Linked DNA regions of Glaciimonas sp. CA11.2. The protein of the gene in region 2 interacts with the protein of the main gene of each other region in a pairwise test. Links are inferred from orthologs where the notes say so. Each region holds a gene or a part of one and is shown on either strand. Other genes may lie near its edges. The genes, in order: RGU75_RS04170 and purT.

The links.
Region 1: the proteins of purT (region 2) and RGU75_RS04170 interact in binary tests that used the Escherichia coli proteins (3 or more experiments, as listed by UniProt). The link is inferred for Glaciimonas sp. CA11.2 from one-to-one orthologs.

What each region holds. Positions count from the first base shown.
Region 1 is NZ_JAVIWL010000001.1:975,081-986,141, forward strand. Bases 2,702-5,655 are described here. They hold RGU75_RS04170 (farnesyl diphosphate synthase), read right to left. Parts: upstream 4,637-5,655; coding sequence 3,767-4,636; downstream 2,702-3,766. Other genes in these bases: dxs (1-deoxy-D-xylulose-5-phosphate synthase), read right to left, coding at 2,702-3,762; RGU75_RS04175 (exodeoxyribonuclease VII small subunit), read right to left, coding at 4,720-4,980; RGU75_RS04180 (aromatic ring-hydroxylating dioxygenase subunit alpha), read left to right, coding at 5,368-5,655. Also shown: RGU75_RS04155 (FAD-binding oxidoreductase), read right to left, coding at 1-939; RGU75_RS04160 (cob(I)yrinic acid a,c-diamide adenosyltransferase), read left to right, coding at 1,063-1,620; more of dxs, read right to left, coding at 1,891-2,701; more of RGU75_RS04180, read left to right, coding at 5,656-6,486; RGU75_RS04185 (sulfurtransferase), read left to right, coding at 6,994-7,860; polA (DNA polymerase I), read right to left, coding at 9,100-11,061.
Region 2 is NZ_JAVIWL010000001.1:4,745,582-4,756,633, reverse strand. The notes cover bases 5,073-8,017. They hold purT (formate-dependent phosphoribosylglycinamide formyltransferase), read right to left. Parts: upstream 7,179-8,017; coding sequence 5,967-7,178; downstream 5,073-5,966. Other genes in these bases: RGU75_RS20605 (MFS transporter), read right to left, coding at 7,581-8,017; nadB (L-aspartate oxidase), read right to left, coding at 5,073-5,493. Outside these bases: RGU75_RS20635 (ABC-F family ATPase), read left to right, coding at 1-711; RGU75_RS20630 (hypothetical protein), read right to left, coding at 906-1,502; quinolinate synthase NadA, read left to right, coding at 1,686-2,825; nadC (carboxylating nicotinate-nucleotide diphosphorylase), read left to right, coding at 2,822-3,721; more of nadB, read right to left, coding at 3,892-5,072; more of RGU75_RS20605, read right to left, coding at 8,018-9,257; RGU75_RS20600 (EAL domain-containing protein), read left to right, coding at 9,791-11,052. UniProt on the Escherichia coli protein: Involved in the de novo purine biosynthesis. Catalyzes the transfer of formate to 5-phospho-ribosyl-glycinamide (GAR), producing 5-phospho-ribosyl-N-formylglycinamide (FGAR). Formate is provided by PurU via hydrolysis of 10-formyl-tetrahydrofolate.

The DNA.
Region 1 (11,061 bases), 3.8 Mb from region 2 along the record:
GCCAATTGCGTGGAACTCATTGACCACGGACTGGACCACTTCGGCTTGTTCTTTCACGCCGTTTTCGCTGCCGTGAAACTCAAATAGTAATAATGGTTTTTCTGGCAAGCCTAATTTAGCATTGGCATTAATCGCCTTGACACTATTTTCATCGAGAAATTCGACCCGCGCAATCGGTACACCAAGCTGAATAATCTGAATCACTGAGGTGACGGCGTCACCGATAGTCTCGAACGAACACACCGCCGCAGAAATAGCTTCGGGCTGCGGATATAGCCGAACGGTCACCTCTGTAATAATGCCCAACGTCCCTTCACTACCGACAAATATGCGCGTCAGATCATAGCCAGCGGAAGATTTTTTAGCGCGCGTGCCGGTTTTGATAATACGGCCATCCGATGTGACGACGGTCAGCGCCAAAGTGTTCTCACGCATGGTGCCGTAACGCACGGCGTTAGTCCCGGACGCACGCGTCGCGGCCATGCCACCAAGCGACGCATCAGCACCCGGATCAATGGGGAAAAACAGTCCGCTATCTTTGATTTCGTGATTGATCTGCTTGCGCGTCACACCGGCCTGAACCGTAGCGGTCATATCTTCAGCGTGCACCGCCAACAGACGATTCATGCGTGACAAGTCGATCGAAATACCGCCTTGCAAGGCCAATATATGGCCTTCCAGAGATGTCCCGCAACCGTACGGAATGAGCGGTATTTGATATTCACTGCACAATTTGACGGTCGCCGCGACATCTTCGGTCGACTCAGCAAACACCACGGCATCAGGCAACATCGGATCGTAGGACGATTCGTCACTACCGTGATGCGCGCGCATGGCATGCGTAGTGGAGAAGCGGTCCCCAAATAAGGTTTTGAGTACAACAAGCAACGCGTCAGGCAGCGGCTTTTTTAATGCTGCCAATGTGGCGATATGATTCATAAGAGTCTCCGTTTTGTTAAGATTTTACTCTTCGATAGCGATTGCCGGGAATTTGTCACGGCATTGGGCCACTAGTGTAAAGTAATCGCCTATCTCACTATAATTTCACTATATACAACCAACATGGGTAATCGACTCTCAAAAATAGCTACGCGCACGGGCGACAACGGCACAACTGGCCTTGGCGACGGTAGCCGCACAGACAAAGATAGTCTGCGGATTCACGCAATCGGCGATGTCGATGAACTGAACTCACATCTCGGTGTTTTACTCTGCGAGGTATTACCGACTACTTTGCGCGATGATCTGCTGACGATTCAGCATGATTTATTCGATCTCGGTGGCGAGTTGTGTATTCCGGGTTACGTGATGATCAAGGAGTCACAAGTGGCGCGACTTGACGCATTGCTCGAAAAATATAATGCAGACTTGCCACCGTTACGGGAATTTATTTTACCTGGCGGAGCACGCACAGCGGCGCTGGCACATGTTTGCCGGACAGTGTGTCGCCGCGCTGAGCGCAGTATCATCACGCTGGGCAAGAGTGAAACGGTCAACGTTCCTGTGCGGCTTTACGTCAATCGACTATCGGATTTGTTGTTTGTTTTGTCGCGGGTGTTAAATCGGTTGGATGGCGGCAGCGATGTTTTGTGGAAAAATGTCGGGCGCAGTGACGTTTGAGCCGCTTTGATCGCTATTGCGCTATTGATGAGACCTGAGCGTTGACAAGATTTTAGCGTCGATGGTGATCTGGATCGGTTGCGTAATGCGTTCCTTTTCTGCTTCGGGCAGATGCTCCAACAAAGCAAATCAGACTGCACCGATGAAGACTTTTTTATTGGCCGGATCGTCCACTAATGCACTCACTACGGTCTTTGTAAATTACCTATCGAAGACCGTAGCTGACAACACACTTAATCACCCATCATCAGAGGGAATCAAAAACCCAATCTAATTCTGCATAGCCACCAAATGCAATACCTCTTTGCCAAATCGTTGACGAATACTCGCCGCAATTCCTTCTGCATTCAAACCACACATCGCCAATAACTGTGTAGCGTCACCATGATCGATAAAACGATCGGGCAAACCCAGATTCAGAAGCGGTTTGACACATCCTGCCGCCGCCAAAGCTTCTGCCACCGCGGCGCCAGCGCCACCCATGATCGAACCTTCTTCTACAGTGACAATTGCCTCGTGCGAATTTGCCAGTTCGAGTAACAGCGCAACATCCAGCGGTTTAATGAAGCGCATATTAGCGACGGTCGCATTCAATGCTTCGGCCGCTTCAAGACTTGGCGCAACCATCGTACCAAAGGCCAAAATCGCTATTCCCTTACCTTCGCGCCGAATCTCGCCTTTGCCAAATGGCAACCCAACTAATGCCTGATCAATCACTGCGCCAACACCACTGCCACGGGGATAGCGCACGGCGGCTGGCCCTTTGTAGAGATAAGCTGTCGACAACATCTGGCGACATTCGTTTTCGTCAGACGCAGCCATGACCACCATGTTGGGAATACAACGCAAGAAAGCGATGTCATAATTGCCAGCGTGAGTCGCGCCATCAGCTCCGACCAGACCAGCACGATCAAGCGCAAAGGTGACATCCAGATTTTGCAGCGCGACATCATGTATCAATTGATCATAAGCACGTTGCAAGAAGGTCGAATAAATCGCCACAACTGGCTTGAGGCCTTCGCAAGCAAGGCCAGCGGCAAAAGTCACCGCGTGTTGCTCGGCGATACCAACATCGTAGTAACGCTCTGGAAAGCGCTGCTCAAACTCCACCAATCCAGAGCCGCCCGCCATTGCTGGCGTAATACCGATTAGTTTTTCATCTTGCGCTGCCATATCGCATAGCCAGTCACTGAAAACTTGTGTATACGTCATCTTGCTGGACGTCGCTGGCTTGATGCCGACGGCTGGATTAAACTTTCCGGGCCCGTGATAAAGCACGGGATCGGCCTCAGCCAACTTATAACCCTGACCTTTTTTTGTTACCACGTGCAAAAATTGCGGACCTTTCAAATGCTTCAGATTTTGCAACGTTGGAATCAGCGATTCCAAATCATGCCCATCAATGGGGCCGATGTAATTGAAACCTAATTCCTCAAACATGGTGGCAGGTACAATCATGCCTTTGGCGTGCTCTTCAAACCGCTTGGCCAATTGCAACACTGGTCCCGGCAGCATCGATTTGCCGACATTTTTGGCCTTGGCATAAAATTGACCGGACATCAAGCGCGCCAGATAACGATTCAATGCGCCGACCGGTGGAGAGATCGACATATCGTTGTCATTTAAGATAACCAACATATTGATGTCGTCATACACGCCAGCGTTGTTCATCGCCTCAAAAACCATACCGGCGGTCATTGCACCGTCACCGATCACTGCGACAGCGTGACGATCCTTTTCACCTTTGGTCTTGGCGGCCAAGGCCATGCCCAGCGCTGCCGAAATCGATGTTGAGGAATGCGCCGTCCCAAAGGTATCGTATTCACTCTCGTCACGACGAGGAAATCCCGAAATACCTTCAAACTGACGCAAGGTTTTCATTTGATCACGACGACCTGTCAGTATTTTGTGCGGGTAGGTTTGGTGACCTACGTCCCATACGATACGATCTTCGGGCGTATTAAAAACGTAATGCAGCGCGATTGTCAGTTCAACGGTTCCTAAATTTGACGACAAATGGCCGCCAGTCTGGGACACGGAATCAATAACGAATTCGCGTAGTTCATCAGCCAGCGGTCGCAATTGCGCACGCGTTAAAAGGCGCAAGTCGGCCGGGCTGTTTATTGTATTAAGTAAATTCATGGGACTAAGCTTTCCGCTGCACAATCAAATCTGCCAATTCACGCAGGCGACGGGCTTTATTTCCAAAGGGCGCAATCGCCGCGTGAGCGTCGTTACGCAACTTATCTGCCAATACCTGCGATTCCGTCAACCCGATGATCGATACATAGGTTGGTTTATTATTCGCTGCGTCCTTGCCCGCTGTCTTGCCTAAAGTTGCTGAATCGGCAGTCGCATCAAGGATATCGTCGACCACCTGAAACGCCAACCCAATCGCCGTACCGTATGCTTCTAATGCTTGCACTTCCGTAAACGATAACGTCTTGCCGCTGGTGGCCCCCAATAGGACTGAGGCGCGTAGTAAGGCGCCGGTCTTCAATCGATGCATCAACTCCAGCGCATCCAGAGATAGCTGCAAACCGACACTATCCAAATCAATTGCCTGACCGCCGCACATACCGAAAGACCCGGACGCCGCCGCCAGCAAGCGCAACATCATCATCTGGCGCACCGGATCAACAGTCTCGACATTGGCAGACAACACAATAAACGCTTGCGACTGCAATGCATCGCCAACTAATAATGCGGTTGGTTCATCATATTGCACATGCACGGTCGGTTTACCGCGGCGTAGTGCGTCGTCGTCCATACACGGCATATCGTCATGCACCAGCGAATACGCATGAATCATTTCGACTGCTGCTGCTGCGCGTTCCAACATAGGTTGAGGTGCTCCGAACAGCTCACCAGCCGCGAATACCAAAAGAGGCCGTATCCGCTTGCCGCCATCTAAAACCGCATAACGCATAGCCTGGTGCAAGCGTACCGGAACATCCGTAGGCAAGGGCAAAAATGTTGTCAATGCAGCTTCAGTTACTGACTGAATCTGCCGCATCCATTCAGAAAACCCAGCAATATCATCCGGCACTCCAATTGCGTGAAGCGACTCTATAGCTTCCGTCGTATTGTCAGCACCCGTCATGCATCGCTTCCATCGGACTGATCAGCGGGCGCGGCGAAAGGTTTCAACATATCTCCCTCCAGAACTTTTACCTGACTATCAACTTTATCGAGTTGTACTGCGCAAAATTTAACCAGTTCTGAGCCGCGTTTATAAGCCGCTACCGACGCCTCCAACGGTAACTCACCGGCTTCCATCTGGGCAACAAGTTGCTCCAATTCAGCCATTGCCTGTTCAAATGATGCCGGATTACTGGCAGAAAGTGCGTTCTTTGCCATAATTGTTAAAGCCTGTTCAAAATAATGTTGCCTTACCATCAGTCATTGGCCAGCCTGCACGGTGTCGTCGTTGATCTGAATCAATACCAAGCCGAGCACTGCAGATGGTAACGCCTGATTGCGGGGAAGCAAAAGCTAAAGTCAGAAACTCTAGGCGAGTGCTTAATTGTGGTGTCCGCTATTTTAGTGCAAACAGTTATAACCCGTTGAATTTCTGAGGGATTATCCGGCAATTTATGGTCAAATAGAGAAAAGCAAGTCTAGCTGTGGCATAATAGTAGGTTATGTCCGAAACTTCCGCTTCATATTAATTTTATATTATTTGAATACAGATTTTTACGGATTCTTTCTCTCTTAGGTTGGTGCAGATTAATTTGGGGGACGGGAATGTCCGATCTGGCTATTTTTGCCACGCTGGCGCGGTCTGATGCGCAACTTCCAGTCGACGTCTATTTTGACGAAACACTGTTAAAACGCGAAATACAACAGCTATTTCAAAGTGGTCCACGTTATGTTGGCCACGAGTTAATGGTACCCAATGTTGGCGATTACGCCACAATGGCATCCGAAAATGAAGGCCGCATGTTAGTGCGCAATCCTGAGGGCATTGTGCTAGTTTCTAACGTCTGTCGTCATCGTCAAGCGAAGATGCTCGACGGTCATGGCAACGCCCGCACTATCGTCTGTCCGCTACATCGCTGGACTTATGACCTCAAAGGTGAACTCATCGGAGCGCCGCATTTCGGCGAAACTCCATGTATGAACCTGTCTCAAACACCGCTGCAAAGCTGGAACGGCTTACTGTTTGAAGAAAACGGCTTTAATGTCGGGGAAAAACTCAACAAGTTAGGGGTGTCGAAAGACCTTGATTTCAGCAACTATTTGTTTGATCACGTTGAAGTGCATGAATGCGATTACAACTGGAAAACTTTTATTGAGGTTTATCTGGAGGATTATCACGTTGAGCCGTTTCACCCCGGATTGGGTAGTTTTGTCAGTTGCGACGATCTCACGTGGGAATTCAGCAAGGATTACAGCGTACAAACAGTCGGTGTCAATCATGGTCTGGCAAAATCCGGATCACCGGCTTACAAAAAATGGCAAGAACAGGTTCTCAAATTTGGCAACGGCAAACCACCAAAATTCGGTGCAATTTGGCTAACAATATATCCAAACATCATGGTCGAATGGTATCCCCACGTATTGGTGGTATCCACTTTGTGGCCAAGGGGGCCTCAAAAGACAACGAATGTGGTTGAGTTCTACTACCCTGAAGAAATCGCGTTATTCGAGCGCGAAATGGTAGAGGCCGAACGCGCTGCATACATGGAAACCTGTGTCGAAGATGATGAAATTGCGCTACGCATGGACGCTGGCCGCAGTATTTTAATGGCGCGAGGCGTAAGCGAAGTCGGGCCATATCAATCACCGATGGAGGATGGTATGCAGCATTTCCACGAATGGTATCGCAGCCAGATGGACCTACCAAAAACTAACGTCGACTAACACCCGCTGATCAATTACTTTAATCTGTACGACTTCGAAAAATCAGTCGTTCAGATTCATTCTTCTCTTCCTTTCTTCTCCCTCGTTTTTGAATTATCGCTCGTACTCCCGCGCTTTTCAACTTGATTATGGCTGAAACACCATCAAATTTGTTCCTCGCAGCGATAAGTGCGCCATCAAAGATTAGCAGCGCTTTGTGGCATTTAGTCCGCATCAACTGCGACATTTACTGAGATAGTTGCTTTATCTTATTTTCCAAGTTTGATGATTTTTTTGTAATCCCCTTTATGTGGTCGCTACCGCCATTAATTATCAACGGCTGATCGACAACAACGCTCTATAATTAAAGTGAACATTCTCGACTGCTAAATCGCTTATCGCCTCAAAAGCGAGCGATAAACCAAGTATCAAATGTGAGATTGAATTTCAAGGCACTATTGCGAACTTAAATGGCAAGCTTGGGTACAATATACTCGCTGCTACATGCAAGAACTACAGGAGATCGCTATGCCAAACAAACATCCTTACACCACGCTGATTTCAGCTGCCAACCTGTTGCAAAATGCGCCGCAAGCGAACTGGGTCATAATCGATTGCCGTCACGATTTGGCCGATCTGGATGCTGGCCGCGCAGCCTATACTTCTGGCCATATTCCTATGGCGCAATTCGCGCATCTCGATCAAGATTTATCTGGTGCCAAGCTAGCTGCAGATGGCGTTTTCAAAGGACGCCATCCGTTACCAGAACAAGATGCCCTGATCGCGACTTTGCGCCAATGGGGTATCAATGACGATACGCAGGTCGTTGCTTACGATGCGCAAGGCGGCATCTTTGCTGCGCGACTTTGGTGGCTGCTGCGCTCAATTGGTCATGCCTCCGTAGCGGTGCTTGATGGTGGATTAGCGGCTTGGCTAGCAGAAGGGCAAACGCTATCAACCACAGTCACTACAAACGTGAAGGGTACTATCAGCATCAAACCCGCGTTAGTCACCAACGTTGATGCGCAGGATGTTTTAAATAATTTAACCAATCCACAACGTACTGTGGTCGATGCCCGCGCACCGGACCGCTTCCGTGGCGAAAACGAGACCATAGACCCCATCGGCGGTCATATTCCTGGTGCAAAAAATCGCTTCTTTAAAAATAATTTACAAGCCGATGGACGCTTTAAACCGGGTCATCAACTGCACGAAGAGTTTAGTAACATTATCAGTGCATCCCAGGCTGCAGTGATGCAATGCGGATCTGGCGTAACTGCATGTCACAACTTGCTGGCTTTGGAAATTGCTGGCTTGCACGGCGCAGCGTTGTATCCTGGATCGTGGAGCGAATGGTGCGCAGATCCAAGTCGCCCGATTGCCACCGGTGCTTGATATTCCTTCCAAACAGCGCTGGCGGTAGTAAATAAAAGAGTGTTTGGTTAGTCGCAAAGGCAACTGACCTACACACTCTTCCGACGATGCGCGTCACTCAAATTGCACTACTCTAACGAGAGCAACGCCGTTCAATTCAGCTCAACTAACACCGTGGCTTTTAAACCATTCCAGGGCGCGTTTCCAGCCATCCTTGGCGTCAGCTTCAACATAACTCGAACGATAATCCGCGTTAAACGCGTGGCCTGAGTTTGGATACACGACAAAGGTCGATTTGCTGCTGCCCTTTGCAAGTGCAGCCTTCATTTGCTGAATACTATCTTGCGTAATTCCCTCATCTTTGCCGCCATATAAACCGAGTACCGGCACTTTCAATGCGGCTGCGATATCGACCGGTTGATGGGGATTGAGCGCGCTCTTATCGCCGACCAGACGGCCGTACCATGCCGCTCCCGCTGTGACTTTAGGATTGTGGGCACAGTACAATCACGTAATGCGACCGCCCCAACAAAATCCGTTAATGGCAAGCTTATCGATATTTCCACCATTTTCTTTGGCCCAAGCTACGCAGGCATCCAAATCCCCAAGTACCTGATCGTCCGGCACCTTCGAAATCACTTCTTTTTGCAGTTCCGCAATCGAGGCGAAGGCCGCCGGATTTCCCTGACGAATAAACAAATCGGGTGCGATAGCCAGATAGCCAAGCTTCGCAAAACGTCGTGCCACGTCCGCGATATGTTCATGTACACCAAAAATTTCGGAGATTACCAGCACTACCGGCAAGTTGCGCTTACCTTCCGGTTGGGCCCGGTATATTGGCACGGTCAGACCATTGATTTGTACTTCAACAGTACCGGCGGTCAATCCAATGGTATCGGTCTTAATCACAGTCTGTGCGCAGACCGGCAAAACCGCAGCCGCAAAGCCGGTGCCCAGGGCGGTCTTAATAAAGGTCCTGCGATCAACGTCGTCGGATAACCGCACTTTTCCTACCAGGCTATCAAAATCATCTTTTCAGTTCGGCACTCAGATTCTCCTAAAAAGTGGTGAAACTATCGTGGGTCAAGTTGTCGTCGTGAAAGCGATGAAATACACATGGAATTATTTAAAAAACGGTTAAGACTGTCTAACCACGTCTAACTCCTTTGCATGAACTGCTCTCAGCATTTGTACGCTGAGAGCGACATCAACACGATACAAACCGTCGCATCGTTCATACAGACTCAATTCAAACCAGCATCAATGTGCTTCATCCCAATTTTTTCCAACCCCGACTTCGGCAATCAGCGGGACCCGTAACTTTGCTACGCTAGCCATCAGTTCAGGCAACTTTACGCGAACTAATTCCAACTCTTCTTGCGGCACTTCAAGCACCAATTCATCATGGACCTGCATCACCATTTTGGATTTTAGCTGTTCTGCCTCAAGCCAGCCCTGCACGGCAATCATGGACAACTTAATCAAGTCGGCAGCGGTGCCTTGCATCGGTGCGTTAATCGCAGCGCGCTCTGCACCTTGGCGGCGTGGTCCGTTTGGCGAGTTGATTTCTGGCAACCATAAACGACGGCCGAAAACCGTTTCAACGTAACCTTGCGCTTTGGCCTGCAAGCGGGTGTTGTCCATAAACAATTTGACGCCGGAAAAGCGCATAAAATATTTTTCGATATACATTTGCGCCGCCGCCCGCTCGATACCCAGATTACCTGCCAGACCGAACGCGCTCATGCCATAAATCAAACCGAAGTTAATCACCTTGGCGTAACGACGCTGCTCGCTACTGACATCCGAAGCTGTTACACCGAAAATTTCGGCCCCGGTTGCGCGGTGAATATCAATACCATCAGCAAACGCCCGCAACATGTTTTCATCGCCGGAAATGTGCGCCATGATACGTAGTTCAATTTGCGAATAATCAGCCGAGACGATCACGCTATTTTCAGGCGCAACGAACGCCTCCCTGATACGACGCCCTTCGGCGGTGCGGATGGGAATGTTTTGTAAATTCGGATCGTTCGAAGCCAATCGCCCCGTCACCGCCACCGCCTGTGCGTAGTTGGTATGCACCCGTCCAGTAGACTGATTGACCATTTTCGGCAACTTGTCAGTATAGGTCGACTTCAACTTTGAAAGACTACGATAATCGAGCAAAATCTTCGGTAGCGGATAGTCTTCCGCTAGCTTTTGCAGTACTTCTTCATCGGTCGACGGTGCACCGGAAGGCGTTTTCTTGATGATTGGTAATTGCAGCTTTTCAAAGAAAATTTCTCCCAATTGTTTAGGAGAATTAAGATTGAATGGCTGACCCGCCAGGATATAAGCTTGCTGTTCAATTTCCAACAGGCGTTTACCTATTTCATTCGATTGGGTCTTCAACAAACCCGCATCGATCAAGACGCCATTGCGTTCAATTTTTTGTAAAACAACCGCGGTTGGGACTTCGATACTTTCGTAAATAAAACGCAGCTTTTCGTCGCTCTCAATATGCGGCCACATAGTCTGATGCAAGCGCAAAGTGACGTCAGCATCTTCCGCGGCATATTCAGTGGCACGTGCAATCTCGACTTCATCGAAACAAATTTGTGACGCGCCTTTTCCGCAGACCTCTTGAAAAGTAATCGTTTTATGTCCAAGATGGCGCAACGCCATGCTGTCCATGTCATGCGGACGGTGGGATTCGAAAACATACGATTCCAGCATCGTATCGTGCTCGATGCCGCGTAGTGTCACGCCTTGATTGGCAAAAATATGACTGTCGTATTTTAAATTTTGGCCGACTTTTAACTTAATTGGATCTTCCAGCCAGGATTTCATTTTTCCCAATACAAATTCCAACGATAGCTGTTGCGCGCCGTCTTGCGTCCGATGCGCTACTGGAATATACGCGGCCACGCCTATAGTGCAACTGAGCGAAATACCGACTAATTGTGCAGTCATCGGATCAAGCGAGGTTGTCTCAGTATCGACCGAGGTTAATGGCGCATCGGCAATGACGGTCATCCAGTGATCAAGTTGCTGTTCGGTCGTGACGGCCTCATAATTTGTTACCGCCCGCGGAAACAAACTACTTTGCCCCAGACTTTCCACTGCCGTCGTGACGGCATCGATCAGGCCGACTTTTTCATCGCCATCCACTTTACTGGTATTTTCTACTTTGGCCGTTGCAGCCACACTGCTAGCCACACTACTACTAAGCTCACGTAG
Region 2 (11,052 bases):
AAGCCATCCAGCCGCGCCAATCCGTTTATTCGTTTTGATGGCGAGAAAAAATTGCATCGACTGGCTGTGGATGTGCAAAGCATCACCAAGAGTTACGACCGTACGCTGTTTAAGAATTTTGGCATCATGGTTGAAGCTGGCGAGCGTATCGCGATTATCGGTGCCAACGGCGCGGGTAAAACCACTTTGCTTCGTAGCATAGGCGGCACAGATATTTGCGGGCTCGAAGCAGATACGGGTTTGGTGAAATGGGCAGAAAACGCTAATCCAGGTTACATGCCGCAAGACCCAACTGAAAACTTTGCCGCGGATATTACGCTGACTGACTGGATGGGCGCATGGACACAGGAAGGTGACGACGATCAGGCGGTTCGCTCGATTCTTGGTCGCTTGTTGTTCAGTGGCGATGACGTCAAGAAATCTGTCAAAGTATTATCGGGTGGTGAAAAGGGACGAATGACTTATGGCAAATTGATGTTGGGCCGCCATAACATTTTGTTAATGGACGAGCCAACCAATCATATGGATATGGAGTCTATTGAATCGCTCAATATTGCTCTTGATAAATATGCCGGTACGTTGATTTTTGTCTCTCATGACCGGGAATTTGTATCATCTCTGGCAACACGTATTTTAGAAGTCAAAGAGACTGAAATAGTTGATTTCCGCGGCAATTATGAAGATTATCTGACTAGCCAAGGTATTGAGTAACTGATTTGACGATCAGTTATTGGCTATTCTAGTGCAGTCAACATGGGTGCGGAGTTGCTTCTCTATGCTAGATTGCGAGTGTTGACTGGTGGTTTAGGTGGCTGGTGAAGAGGTTGTCTTCGTGAATGTCAAAAAAGTGCACCCTACGTTTTAGGTGCACTTTTTTTTGCGCTTTAGTGGCGTTCTTTAAAGTGCTATTCCAAATTGATAGAATTTGGCCCCGGTTCGCCAAGATAAAGTAACTGATCGAGTCGATCGCGCAGGCTGCGGGTGATTTCTTTGCCTTTGGACTTAAATATGGCTTCGAGATAAAGCTGTCTTATTTCTTTGAAATCATCAATCGAACTAGCCCGTTCGACCCTCAGTTGCAGACTATATCCACGCAAACCGATCATGCTCTTGATCGTTTCGTTGTAAAACCGATAAACGCATTCGAACTGACTTTTTCCTATTGGTAGAATTGTTTGCGTTTGTGGTATTCCGAAGACAGGGGCAGCGGAAGGTGGTGACGCTACCGACGCATTGAAAGTATCCGTGTTGATTGCTGGCTTAGTTGAGGGGGCAACTGTCAGCGGCGCGATAACAGTAACGTGGGCTTCAATGAGTCCCGACTCTAATAGTATTTCCAGATGCGAAGCTGACAACCCCAAGCCAGCGACCTTGGTCAGCAGCTTATCGCTGTCCGTTTTGCCATCGACGAGCAATAACAAGGTACGCAAGCGTGGTGATAAATTATTTCCACGGATGGCGATTTCTGCTCTTCCACGGGTGGTTTTGTCAAAAAGTGTCATCCCTGTCAGGCCTCTAATTCTTGTTAAATTGATAGTAAGTGAAATTTTTAACAGAAGCAATAAAACTATACCGCAGCATTGAATCGGCGTTGGCGTTAAAATTAGGCTCCTACCGGCTGAGGCCAGATTTTTTTTGGTTTCAGTTCTTATTGGCGTTTCACTAGATTCAGGTTCATTATCGTTATGCCATCGCAACTTATTAAAACTATTGAATTCGAGCGCCCGCAAATGGCGCAAGGCAGCAGTTGTACCGCGCAAGCTTGGGCTAGGGTCGCTGCCAACCCTACACAGCAGGAAAAAACTGAATTAAAGGCGCGTATCAAACGCTTGTTAAAAGAAAAGCAAGCAGTATTGGTCGCCCATTATTACGTCGATGCAGATTTGCAGGATCTGGCAGAAGAAACAGGTGGCTGTGTTTCGGACTCGCTTGAAATGGCGCGTTTTGGTCGCGATCATCCAGCCCAGACGTTGGTGGTTGCTGGTGTGAAGTTTATGGGCGAAACGTCTAAAATTCTTAGCCCCCACAAACGCGTTTTGATGCCCGATCTTGACGCTACTTGTTCGTTGGACTTAGGTTGTCCTCCTGACGAGTTCAGTGCGTTCTGTGACGCCCATCCAGACCGTACTGTGGTCGTGTATGCCAATACCAGCGCCGCTGTGAAGGCGCGTGCTGATTGGATGGTGACATCGTCAATCGGTTTGGATATCGTCGCCCATTTGCACGCACAAGGGAAAAAAATCCTTTGGGCACCAGATAAGCATCTTGGTGGATATATTCAGAAAAAAACCGGCGCTGACATGTTGCTGTGGCAAGGTTCTTGTCTGGTGCATGATGAGTTTAAGGGGATTGAACTTGAACTGTTGCGCAAGCAGCATCCGAAAGCTAAAGTGTTGGTGCATCCGGAGTCACCGCAAGATGTGGTGGATCAGGCCGATGTTGTTGGCTCCACTTCTCAGTTGATCGCTGCTGCGCAGATGTTGGATGCGGATGAGTTTATCGTTGCGACTGATAACGGTATTTTGCATAAAATGCGTATGGCCGCACCTGGCAAGCGCTTCATTGACGCGCCCACTGCCGGTAACAGCGCTACTTGCAAAAGCTGTGCGCATTGTCCCTGGATGGCGATGAACGGATTGCAGAATCTGGCCGACGTATTAGAGTCTGGTAGCAACGAAATTCACGTTGATACTGAAGTCAGCCGCAAGGCAGTGATCTGTATTGACCGCATGCTCGACTTTGCAGCGGAGCGCAAAGCCAATACCCGTCCGTCCAGCGATCTGGCACAAGAACAAACACTATTTTCAGGAATCGGTCCCGCATGAGTCTCCCTATCAGTAATGTAAACAATGCAAATAGCTCATTGAAAAACCGTTTCGCACCGTTTGATCAGGCATTGCAAGCGGCATTTGAAAATAATATTAATACTGGTATTGCTGAAGATGTCGGCAGTGGAGACTTCACCGGTATGTTGGTACCGGCCGATGCCATGGTAAAAGCGCGCGTGATCGTGCGCGAGGAAGCGGTTCTTTGTGGGGCGCCTTGGTTTGAGGCGGTCATGCAACGGCTCGACAGCCGCATTCAGATTGAATGGCATTACGCCGAAGGTGATGTAATGCGCGCCGACAGCAAAGTCTGCGATATTGCTGCACCAGCACGCGGTTTGCTGACCGCTGAACGCGGTGCGCTCAATTTTCTGCAGTTGCTGTCCGGTGTTGCCACCGCGACCCGCAGTTACGTCAACCTGATTGCCGACACTAACGCGAAAATACTCGATACCCGTAAAACGTTGCCGGGCTTACGCTTAGCGCAAAAGTACGCGGTTCGTGTGGGTGGCGGTCATAATCAACGGCTGGCATTGTATGACGGTATCTTGATCAAGGAAAACCATATCGCCGCCGCTGGTGGAATCAGCGCGGCAATGCGTGCCGCTCAAAACCTGAATGCTGGAGTAACGATTCAGGTCGAGGTGGAAAATTTGGTGGAGTTGGATGAAGCGCTGAATGCCGGTGCAACATCGGTTCTACTCGATAATTTTACCCTTGATGCAATGCGGGATGCGGTCAAGTTAACTGCGGGCAGGGCGCTATTGGAAGCGTCTGGCGGCATTAATATGGAAACCGTTCGGGCGATTGCTGAGACTGGCGTTGACCGGATTTCGATTGGCAGTCTGACCAAGGATATCCGCGCAGCAGATTATTCACTGCGCGTACTCGATTAAGATGGGTCGCTAAAGGTAAGCTTCCCGAAAAAACAGGAAATCAAGAACCAGGATGGTGATCTTGATTTCCTGGGATTGATGATGACGCAGAAGTAGGGCGTAGAAACAATCAGTCTTTAGAGGTAATATCTGAAAAATTGCCATTCTGCGGCACCGTCAGACCCGATAACTTAATGCCTGTCAGGCGTCAATACCGTTGGCAAGGCCTTTGCCAATGTTTCAGGATAATCCTGACTGTAATGCAGCCCGCGGCTTTCGCGTCTTGACAGCGCACTTTCCACAATCAAAGACGCTACTTGCACCAAATTACGCAGTTCCAGCAAATCACGGCTGATGCGGAAGTGTGTGTAATATTCATCGATTTCTTCCTTCAATAATCGGATGCGGTGCTGGGCGCGCTCAAGCCGTTTATTGGTTCGAACTATCCCAACATAGTTCCACATAAAGCGGCGCAACTCATCCCAGTTGTGGGCGATGACGACCTCTTCGTCGGCGTCGGTAACCCGACTTTCATCCCAGGCCGGGAGCGGTCTCGATTTTGGTTTGGCTTGTTGCTCGATGTATTTGGCAGTGGCACGGCCAATCACAACGCATTCAAGGAGTGAGTTACTAGCGAGGCGATTAGCACCATGCAAACCGGTATAAGCTGTTTCGCCGACTGCGTATAAACCGGGCAGATCCGTGCGTCCGCTCAGATCGGTGACCACACCGCCGCAGGTGAAATGGACCGCAGGCACGACCGGGATCGGTTGTTTGGTGATGTCGATACCAAGTTCCAGGCAACGTGAATAAATAGTCGGAAAGTGTTCTTTTAAAAAATCGGGTGATTTGTGGCTGATATCGAGATCAACATGATCCAAACCACGTTTTTTCATTTCAAAGTCAATTGCCCGCGCAACGATATCGCGTGGCGCTAATTCCGCACGTTCGTCGTGGTCTGGCATAAAGCGTCTACCTGCATCTTGACCTTCTGTATCGGGAAGCTTTAATAAGCCACCTTCGCCACGAATCGCTTCGGTGATGAGGAAAGATTTGGCGTACGGGTGGTATAGACAGGTCGGGTGAAACTGGATGAATTCCATATTGGCAACGCGGCATCCGGCCCGCCACGCCATCGCAATTCCGTCACCAGTAGCGGTATCAGGGTTGGTGGTATAAAGATAGACTTTACCTGCGCCGCCGGTCGCCATCACAGTATGACCAGCGCTGATGGTGAGGACTTTACCGGTCTTTACGTTCTTGGCATATAGACCGAGGCACTGCGGTGAAACCCCTTTTCCGTCAATTTTTTTAGAGGTAATCAGATCAATGGCGTAGTGGTCTTCAAGCAACGTAATATTCGGATGTGAGCGTACCTTTTGTTCCAGCGTCACTTGTACGGCATGCCCGGTTGCATCAGCGGCGTGAATGATGCGGCGTTGGCTATGGCCGCCTTCTCGGGTAAGGTGAAACCCCAACTCGGCGCTGGCATCGGGCGTAAATGGTACGCCTTGCTCGATCAGCCATTCGATTGCTTCGCGGCCATGTTCGACGATATAACGTGTCGCCGTCTCATCACATAATCCGCTACCGGCAATCAGCGTGTCGGAGATATGTTCATCATAGCTATCACCGGAATCAAGCACCGCGGCGATGCCGCCTTGTGCCCAGTTACTGGCCCCGTCAAGCAGAGCACGCTTGGAGATGACAACCACCTTTCTTTGTTCTGCAAGATGGAGGGCAACTGACAGGCCGGCCAAACCACTACCGATAATAGCGACATCGAATTTCATAGTGAATAGGTGAATGTAGAAATGCTGATTGCTCTAAAAGAGAATAAAAGGCTAACAAAGTGGGATAGTGTAGCGCAAGCAGCCACGTCGTGCTGTCGACTATCTGTAGGTTTTCGCAAGAGGGAAGTCGACGCCATCTGTTGGTCAACTATGCAACGGGTCTGCGTAAGCATGTTTTGAACCGCATACTTGGTTTGATCTCCATACCCACATCGGTGTGCGTAGGAGTTAACTGCTGGGTTGTTGGATGCATAAAGGAGTGGGCGAGGAGTGATGCGCGCCCCTTTGGATGCAAAGCGACTAATCCGCTTACGCGTCTATAGGTTCGGCTAATTGCGCTAATTGGCTGTCTCACTGGCTTTCTAAAGTCGCTCCAATAGTCAGCCAGACCGAGCCAGACTCAGCTACAAATATTTGGCAAGCGGTTTAGCAAGCGATTTGCCAAACCGCTTGCTAAAGCTGTTGAGCCGAGGTTAAGCGACAATCACAGGTTTTATTTTGGCGGCGGCTTGTTTGGCGCGAACTCTGGCGCTTTCGACGTCGTTCGCAATCGCGAGTATCACGCCCATACGGCGGCGCTCAAAAGACTCTGGTTTTCCGAATAGACGGATGTCGACGCCCGGTTCCCGCAACGCATCGGCGACACCTTCAAAGGCGATACCCTTAGCGTCGTGCTTGCCATAAATCACTGCCGATGCCGCCGGGCTGTTGAGTGCAACATTGACAGGCAAGCCTAATATCGCCTTTGCGTGCAACTCAAACTCGCTTTGTAGTTGACTGGCCATGGTGACCATGCCGGTATCGTGTGGTCTAGGGCTAACTTCAGAAAACCAGACCATATCGTTTTTGACAAACAGTTCGACGCCGAAGACACCAAGGCCGCCAAGATTATCAGTGATTTTTTTTGCGATATCGCGAGCGCGGACCAATGCTTCGGAATGCATCGGATGCGGTTGCCAGGATTCGACGTAATCGCCTTGCACCTGAACGTGGCCGATTGGCTCGCAGAAATGGGTTCTGATGCTGCCATCTGCTTCAAGCGCACGTACCGTCAAGAGGGTGATTTCATAGTCGAAATCAACGAAGCCCTCAACGATGACACGCCCGGCATCTACGCGACCACCAGCCGCGGCATGCGCCCACGCAGCTTCTACTTCATTGATGCTGTCGATCTTGGATTGGCCTTTGCCGGACGATGACATGACGGGCTTGATCACGCAAGGGAATCCAATGGCATCACAGGCTGCCTTAAGTTCGTCCAGATTGTTGGCAAACCGATAGGGAGATGTCGCAAGACTCAGCGTTTCTGCGGCGAGGCGGCGAATCCCTTCGCGATTCATGGTCAACCATACCGCGCGTGCAGTCGGAATCACGGTAATTTTTCCAGCGGCTTCCAATGCAACTAGCGTCTCGGTTGCAATGGCTTCAATTTCAGGCACGACCAGATCGGGTTTTTCCAACGCTATCAGCGCTTCCAGTGCCGCACCATCGGTCATATTGATGACATGCGAACGATGCGCAACCTGATGGCCGGGAGCATTCGGATAACGATCAACCGCGATGACCTCAACGCCAAGACGTTGTAGTGAAATGATGACTTCTTTGCCAAGTTCGCCCGAACCCAGCAGCATGACTTTAGTTGCGGATGGGGAAAGCGGAGTACCAATTCTGACAGGTGGCTTCATATTCTCGTAAGTGGGTAGATGGCTAACGACGATAGCAAATCTTGGGGGTTTTGGACAGCCATAAATGTCAAATTTTGCAAGCAAATTTAAGCAATAGCAAGCAAGATGCAGATTAAGAGGACAGATTGCCTCAGAAACGACAGTGAGGCGTAGTTGCGCAGTTTTATTTAGTCAAGCGAACTGCCAAAGGGTAGCATTTTGCGATGAAAAAGGCGGTCAAATAAGGTGGTAAATATACGAAAAAATGCACGTACAAAAAGGAATTACTAGACCGGAAGGCTTGAATATTGCGTGCCAGAAACAAAAAAGCCGATCAGGTCCGGTAACCTGATCGGCTCAAATCGCTGAAGGAATTGGGTTGTCGACATCAAGCTAAGCTTTGAAGCCGACTTCCCTTTAAATCTAGCGTTCTTCGGCGTAGATATCGTTGTGGATCGTTTCTTTGACAAACAGCATACCGATGACAAAGGTCGCGATGGCAATCACAATTGGGTACCACAGTCCATAATAAATATCGCCCTTGTAGGCAACCAGTGCAAACGCCGTAGTGGGCAATAGACCGCCGAACCAGCCGTTACCGATGTGATAAGGCAATGACATTGAGGTATAACGAATACGGGTCGGGAACATTTCGACCAGCATCGCCGCAATTGGTCCGTACACCATCGTCACATACAGCACTAGAATGAATAGCAATAACAGGACCATTGGCTTATTCATTTGAGCAGGATCCGCTTTGCTTGGATAGCCTGCACCCTTAATGTCAGCGGTCAACTCAGTAGAGAAAGCCTTATCTTTGGCGGTTGCATCTTCTTTCGAGAGACCATTTGCATCGTACGAAGTCAGCGTTTTATCGCCGATCTTGACCGTTGCTACTGAACCCGGCGCACCAGCGACGTTTTCATAGTTAACCGACATCGCAGACAGCTTTGCCTTCGCGATATCACAGGAAGAAGTGAACTTTTTGGTACCAGTCGGATTGAACTGGAACTGGCAAGTCGCTGGATCTGCCGTAACGATGACCGGTGCGCTCTTGAGTGCTGCTTCGAGTGCTGGATTAGCATAATGCGTCAGCCCCGAGAAGATGGGGAAGTACGTGAGCGCCGCTATCAGGCAGCCCGCCATAATAATTGGCTTGCGACCAATCTTGTCCGACAACGAGCCAAAAATCAGGAAAAATGGCGTAGCAATCAGCAAAGCCAGTGCGATTAGAATGTTGGCTGTTGGCCCATCAACCTTGAGGGTTTGTGTCAGGAAAAATAGCGAATAAAACTGACCCGTGTACCAGACCACAGCTTGACCGGCAGTCAAACCAAACAAAGCCAAAATGACTAGCTTCATGTTTTTCCACTGGCCGAATGCTTCGGTCAACGGTGCTTTAGAGACTTTGCCTTCTGCTTTCATTTTTACAAAAGCAGGGGACTCACTCATGGATAAACGAATCCAGACCGAGACGCCAAGCAAAACGATCGACACCAGGAACGGAATGCGCCAGCCCCAGTCAGCAAATGCTTCTTCACCCACGGCTGTACGTACGCCCAAAATCACTAGCAATGATAGGAATAAGCCCAGCGTTGCTGTGGTTTGAATCCATGCTGTAAACGAACCGCGTTTGTCATTCGGCGCATGCTCAGCGACATAAGTGGCGGCACCGCCATACTCGCCGCCCAGTGCCAGACCTTGCAATATCCGTAACGCCACCAAAATGATTGGTGCAGCGATCCCGATGGAATTGTAATTTGGCAAAATGCCAACGATGAATGTCGACGCACCCATAATAAGAATGGTCACCAAAAAGGTGTATTTGCGGCCAATCATGTCACCCAAACGACCAAATACCAAAGCGCCAAATGGCCGCACAATAAAGCCCGCAGCAAATGCCAGCAACGCAAAAATGAAGGCCGTATTTGGGTCCGTACCAGCGAAGAATTGTTTAGCGATAATCGCAGCCAACGAGCCGTACAAATAAAAGTCATACCACTCAAATACGGTACCGAGTGATGATGCAAATATGACTTTTCTTTCTTCGGGCGTGATGCCGCGTGAAGCAACTTTTCCTGCAGCAATACTGGTTGCCATGACTGTCTCCTTGAATATTAATATTGTTATGCACTCTTTGCGATCTGCTTCCGACGGCGTTCTCATGTCGGTATTGATACCCAAATAGTATGTATGTCCGCTTTTAATTAGCGTTTAGACCAACGGAGTGTGCGACCACAACCTTACGCAAATCTTGCTTGAAACTTACAGAAACTTACAACGCAGAGAATGGGATACAGCGGAAAATGTGCAGATTGTTTTTACCGCCTGGATTTTGTTAATGTGTGTAGAGGGAAAAAGTTTAAAAATAGTGAGCCATCAAACTTTAAAACCCGAAGCGACGCTGACCATGTGCGGGCTTGAGTTTTTTTATTGCTTCAGAGATATTATAAAAATTACACTTATAAAATCATTAAAACTATGATCAGTTAAGCCACAGTATTGCTTAATCCCTTTACATTCAGAGGTTATTAAGACCAGTTTCTTCATTCGCTTTTTTATGCCAACGTCTTTCTATGTATAGACTAAAAACGCTTTTGAAAATTGAATTCAATTTGCATAGGCTAAAGGTGATGTGGTCGCTTATTATTTCGGCTGCACTCTTGGTGGCGTTTGGGACTTTTAGTATCAATATTTTGTCCTCGGTTCGCGGGTTTGTCGCGGGTGAAAACAGCTACTCTAAAGCGCAGCGTGTTGCAGTCATGCAGTTGTTTGCATATATTGATACACGCGATTCTTTGCAATATCAGGCCTTTTCGGACGCCATTGCGATACCGTTGGGGGATCGGATGGCGCGGCTTGAGCTTGAGAAGGCCACGCCTGATATGGCGATCGTGCATCAAGGATTTTTGCAGGGTAAGAATCACCCAGATGATTTCAACGACATGGTCGGCTTGTTTCTTCATTTTAGTCACTCTTATTTGATGAGTCCCGTGACTTCCATTTGGGCGCAAGCGGATCGACAGATAGCCGCATTGAATACTGAGGCACAACAGCTGCACAAGGAGACGATTTCCGGTGTCTATGACAGCGTTTCCTCGCAAGCCGCGAAAGAAAGAATTAGGACAATTAGCCTATCGCTTGACCGCCTTGAGGCAGATTTTTCATTTAGCCTTGGGGACACTTCGCGCCAGTTACAACGATTGTTGTTGCTGGGAACCCTTTTAATCGGTGCGCTGTTGATCGCCATCGGTACACTTATTTCACGCTCAATACTTAGCAAAACCAAACGCGTGGAACGTGCCCTCGGCATCAGTGAAGAGCGTCTTTACTTTGCGATACAAAGTACCGGCGATGGGTTGTGGGACTGGGATATCGAAAAAAATAGCGTATTTTGTTCAGCACGTTTGCTGGCGTTGTTGGAGCAGCCCGACGATGGTTTGTCATATTCATCGCGCTACTTTCTGAAATACATCTATCCCCTGGATCAAGAGCTAGTGCGGGCAGGAATAGAAAAGCATTTAGACGATAGATCGTCGTATGACATAGAGTTTCGTATCGTTACGCGCTCCGGCAAGTTGCGATGGGTACGCCTGCGTGCACGTTCTAAGTTTAATGATCGTGGTGTCGCGATACGGATGACCGGTGCAATTGTTGATATCACAGAGGGAAAAAAAGCAGCACTGGAATTGACGCGTACTAATCGAGCATTGAAAATGTTAAGCCGGTGTAGTGAGGCTGTTATCCGAGCTGAAAATGAACGCGATTTGCTTTCTCAAGTATGTCGCGTTGCGGTAGACATCGGTGGATACCGCATGGCATGGGTGGGTTATGCGCAGGGCGACGAAGCCCGGTCGATTACGATTGAGTCTCATGCGGGGATTGATAACGACGC